DNA from 2 places in the Basilea psittacipulmonis DSM 24701 genome. Region 1 is predicted to be linked to the other one. Evidence: predicted binding sites of a transcription regulator. Region 1 holds the regulator's gene; the other holds the start of a gene.
What was found. Region 1 encodes FNR, which switches genes on or off when oxygen is low (the NO sensors DNR and NnrR bind a similar motif). Its sites were predicted from a motif close to TTGATNNNNATCAA; they were not measured.
Positions count from the first base shown of each region.

Region 1 (2,484 bases):
TAGTGACTGGTTTGATTGTTTCCTTGGCTACACGCAGTACCTTGAGACTTGATGTTTACAAGGATAGAGGTGTATTGGGCCGTTTAGGACCTAATGAAACCGCTGAAAACGTGTATCGTATTCAAATTATCAATATGACAGAAGAACCTAGAACCTTTACATTATCGACACAAAGTGACGATGTTAAAGACTCTACTATCCAGTTATCTCAAAAAGAGGGTGGTAGAAGTGTTCAAGTGGATTCTTTTGGTAGTGTTTGGGTACCTGTTACGGTTCGTGCACCGTTGTCGGATAATAAACAAGGTAATCACAATATCTACATTAAAGCTGAAAGTGATGAGGCAGGTAAAACACCGCTTAGCACAGAAGTAGAAACCGTTTTCTTTGTACCTGATTTGTAGGAGTGAGTCTGATGAAAGCCGATAAAGTTCAACCTTGGTATCGTGAACCATGGCCTTGGATATTAATTTCAATTCCATTTGCAGGTATTGTCGGTTGTATTATTACCATCTATTTGGCCTTTAACGATAATCCAGATAGCTCGGTGATTTTAGAGTACAAAAAAACTGGTTTGGTAATTGAGCGTGTAGGTGATGGTGGGGCAACTGTTCCACTACCTAAACCTAAAGAGTATTAATACGATACAAGACAAAATGACTCTCAGAATATTGGGAGTCATTTTTTTTGCCTATCACCATCTCGCCCGTGTTTACAAAGGGTGGTGAGTGTTCACGTGGTGTTATTTGCCTAACACCATCTCGCCCGTGTTTACAAGGGGAGGTGGGTGTTCACGTGGTGTTATTTGCCTATCACCATCTCGCCCGTGTTTACAAGGGGTGGTGGGTGTTCACGTGATGTTATTTGCCTAACACCATCTCACCTGTGTTCACAAGGGGTGGTGGGTGTTTACGTGATGTTTAAGTCTATGAGTGATTAATGATGAGATGAACGCTTTGTTTCGTGTTAAGCGTACTCAGTATCTCTTTTGATACTTAAATTTAGATGTCGGTGTTACACGATAAGGGTGGCAAAATCGGCACGTAACGAATATCAATATATTAAGGATGGGTTCGTTTAGGCATGGTAATGATGTGTTCTTGATTAACTATTTTTCGTAATAAAGATACATCGTTTATTTTGACCAGTTTCTTTTCGACAGAAATAACGCCGTCTTTAGACATTTTTGACATTAAACGACTAACTGTCTCTAACGTTAATCCCAAATAGTTTCCAATATCAAAACGTGTCATTCTAAGTAAAAACTCATGTTCTGAATAGCCCAAATTGCTCAATCGTTCTGACATGGTTAATAAAAAAGTCGCGACTCTTTGTTCTGAGGTTAATGTCGCCAATGAAAGGGTCATATTGTAAACACGATCGATTTCTTGAGACATTAGACGGTAGAATTGTTTTTGTAACTCGGGAATGGTTCTGCTTAATGATTCCATTTCATCAAATGAAATCACACACACTTCAGTATCTTCTAAAGCAATGGCATTAGTGTGTTGTCGTTTGTCCCAAACACCGTCTAATCCTACGAATTCGCCTGGAAGAAAAAAGCCTGTGATTTGCATCTGTCCGCTTGCATTTTCTAAAACGGCTTTTAATGAGCCAGAACGAATGCTATAGATGGCTTTAACGGGGTCGCCTGCTTTAAAAAGATTTTCCCCTTTGGGAATACGGATACGTTCTTTGACGAGATCGGCTAGTTTTTCGGCATTTTCTCGATTTAAGCCTTTTGGAATACAAATATGTCCTAATAAACAGTGTGAACAATTTTGTGCTTCTGCTTGTTCGGAGAGAAAAACGTGCTTCATCATATGTCAAATCTACCTAAACAGTCATGATATGGTTGACTGCATGATCCGATTGCAGTCAAAGTGAAAACATTTTACTTGATTTAAATCAAAAAATCATTTTTTAAATACCCTGTTACAAATAATCTTGAACGAGCTTGGTAAATAGGAATTATTATTATCTAAATAAAAATATGGTCCGTCCCCTTGAAAATAAAAAATTTGGACTCACATAATGTTTAACAGAAATTCTTTTTTATATTTTTTATTATGCGTATCGATAAATTAACAACACAATTTCAACAAGCATTGGCTGATTCACAGTCTATTGCTTCACGTCATGATAATCCTTATATTGAGCCAGTGCATGTATTGATGGCTTTGTTATCCAATGCCGATAATGGGTGTGCAAGTTTGCTGGCTCGTGCGGGTGTGGCGACATCACGTATTTTGCCTGCCATTGATAAAGCGATCAAAGAATTGCCTACCTTAGAGGGCGGTGCTCAGAACTTACAGATTAGTCGAGAGTTAAATCAGTTGCTTTTGCAAACAGATAAAGAAGCGGCTAAACGCGGCGATCAGTTTATTGCTTCTGAACTTTTCTTATTGGCACTTTGTGGTGATAAAGGTGTGGCAGGTCGTATCCTGAAAGAAGCAGGGTTACAGAAAAAACCTTTGGAAGCCGCGA
Region 1 covers NZ_CP009238.1:563,210-565,693, forward strand. The annotation lists gene ccoG (cytochrome c oxidase accessory protein CcoG) at 1-401, shown strand, start outside; gene IX83_RS02430 (FixH family protein) at 413-637, shown strand; gene fnr (fumarate/nitrate reduction transcriptional regulator Fnr) at 1,059-1,820, opposite strand; gene clpB (ATP-dependent chaperone ClpB) at 2,067-2,484, shown strand, end outside.

Region 2 (2,484 bases), 760 kb from region 1:
TCCACGACCAATAATCAATGGAATACGACCACCTGCACGTACTTCATCAAACAACACAGGAGACTTCACTTCAAAAGTCGTAATCACCTCACCGTTTTTCACCACTTTACCTTCATATGGGAACAATTCGATCTCATCACCCATCTTCATTTGAGTCACATCTAACTCAATCGGCAACGCACCTGCATCTTCCATCGTATTGTAGAAAATCGGTGCAATCTTAGAACCTAAACAAACACCACCAAAACGTTTATTAGGTACAAAGGGAATATCTTCACCTGTCCACCACAATACTGAGTTTGTCGCAGATTTACGAGAAGAACCTGTACCTACCACGTCACCTACATAAGCGACTTGGTTACCACGAGCTTTCAACTCATTTAATAGCTTAATCGGACCTACTTTACCGGGTTCATCTGGCTCAATACCCGGACGTGGGTTTTTCAACATCGCCAAAGCGTGTAAAGGAATATCAGGACGACTCCATGCATCAGGTGCGGGCGACAAATCGTCTGTATTCGTTTCGCCATCTACCTTAAAGACAGTCAGTTTCAAACTCTTAGGTACTTCTGGACGACTCGTAAACCATTCGCCATCGGCCCAGCTTTGAATCACCGCTTTTGCATTGGCATTACCCGCCGCCGCTTTTTCTTGAACATCGTGAAACGCATCAAACATCAATAAAGTGTGTTTTAATGCATCAGCCGCTTTTTCACCTAACTTCGCATCATCTAAAAGCTTCACTAATGGGTGAATGTTATAACCACCCAACATCGTGCCCAATAATTCCACTGCTTTTTCAGCAGAAATCAATGAACAGGACTCTTCACCAAAAGCAAGAGCCGCCAAATAAGACGCTTTCACTTTTGCGGCATTATCCACACCAGCTGGCACGCGATGAACAAATAAATCCAAAATATACTGTTCTTGCCCTGCAGGTGGATTTTTCAATAGCTCAATTAACTGTGCTGTCTGATCTGCGGTGAGAGGCAAAGCAGGAATACCTAATGCTGCACGCTCTGCCGCATGTTGATTGTACGCTTCCAACATGATGCTTTCCTTTTCAAAAATTAAGATGGTTTATTATACTCTAATTCTTATATCTTATATAAGACTGAAAAATTAAAAAACGTTGTTATTGAGATACATTAGCGAAACCACGTCACTGAAAAATGATACCAAAATCATCTTATCAAACTCTTTGATTTAAATTGAATTTATTCATATTAATTTCCGTATTCCTATCCTCCAAAAGGAGTATTTACATTTTGTCACAACTAAGTAACAATTAGTTTCAATCTCTTAAATAAGAAAGATAAGAGAGGATTAAACTACTATGAGGTTTTAAATATGCGTAAATTAGCTTTATTAACAGCAATCATTGCTGGTGCAGCATTTGCAGCCCCACAAACACCAGCTATTACTGGCGGGATTCCAGGATATGAAGTTGGCGTACAAGCCCCCGATTTATCAAAATTGGTTCACGTCAAACAAAAACTCGTTGCTCCTCCAAACGTTCCTGAACACACATTAGAAGCTCCTGCCGCACCTCGTGTAGTTCAAGTTGAATTAACGATTGAAGAAAAAGAAATCGAAGTAGAACCTGGTGTATTCATTTGGGCATTTGCCTACAATGGCTCTGTTCCTGGTCCTATGATCGTCGTTCATGAGGGCGACTATGTTGAATTAACATTGAAAAACCCTAAAACTAACAAACTTGTTCACAACATCGACTTCCACGCATCAACTGGTGCTTTGGGTGGCGGTGAGTTGACTCACGTTGCTCCTGGTCAAGAAACCGTTCTTCGTTGGAAAGCGATCAAACCTGGTGTATTCGTTTACCACTGTGCACCTGGTGGAGCGATGACCCCATGGCACGTTGTTCACGGTATGAATGGTGCTATTTTGGTCATTCCAAAAGACGGACTTAAAGACAAAAACGGTAACAAAATCACTTACGACCGTGCTTACTACATCGGCGAACAAGACTTCTACATTCCAAAAGATGCTAACGGTAAATACAAACGTTACGCTTCTGCCGTAGAATCTTCTGCTGATGACAAAGAAGTCATGGATAAACTTATCCCTACACACGTCGTGTTTGGGGAACGTAAAGGTGCTTACACTGGTGATAACGCAATGACTGCCAAAGTTGGTGAAACTGTGATGATTTATCACTCTCAGGCAAACCGTCAGTCATATCCTCACTTAATCGGTGGTCACGGTGACTATGTTTGGGAACGTGGTAACTTAGCTGATGCTCCTGTACAAGATATCGAAAGCTGGGTCATTGGTGCTGGTTCTGCTGGCGGTGCAATGTACACGTTCAAACAACCTGGCACTTACGTTTACCTTAACCACAACTTGATCGAAGCCGTTAACTTAGGTGCAGCCGCTCAGATCAAAGTGGATGGCAAATGGAATAACGACTTAATGGAACAAGTCGTTGCACCTAGAGCGATCAAAGAAGAGAAGAAATAATCT
Region 2 covers NZ_CP009238.1:1,758,863-1,761,346, forward strand. The annotation lists gene acnB (bifunctional aconitate hydratase 2/2-methylisocitrate dehydratase) at 1-1,050, opposite strand, end outside; gene nirK (copper-containing nitrite reductase) at 1,351-2,481, shown strand.
Region 2: nirK (copper-containing nitrite reductase) is a predicted target of FNR. The motif match lies at 1,202-1,215, and genes of this name have one in related genera.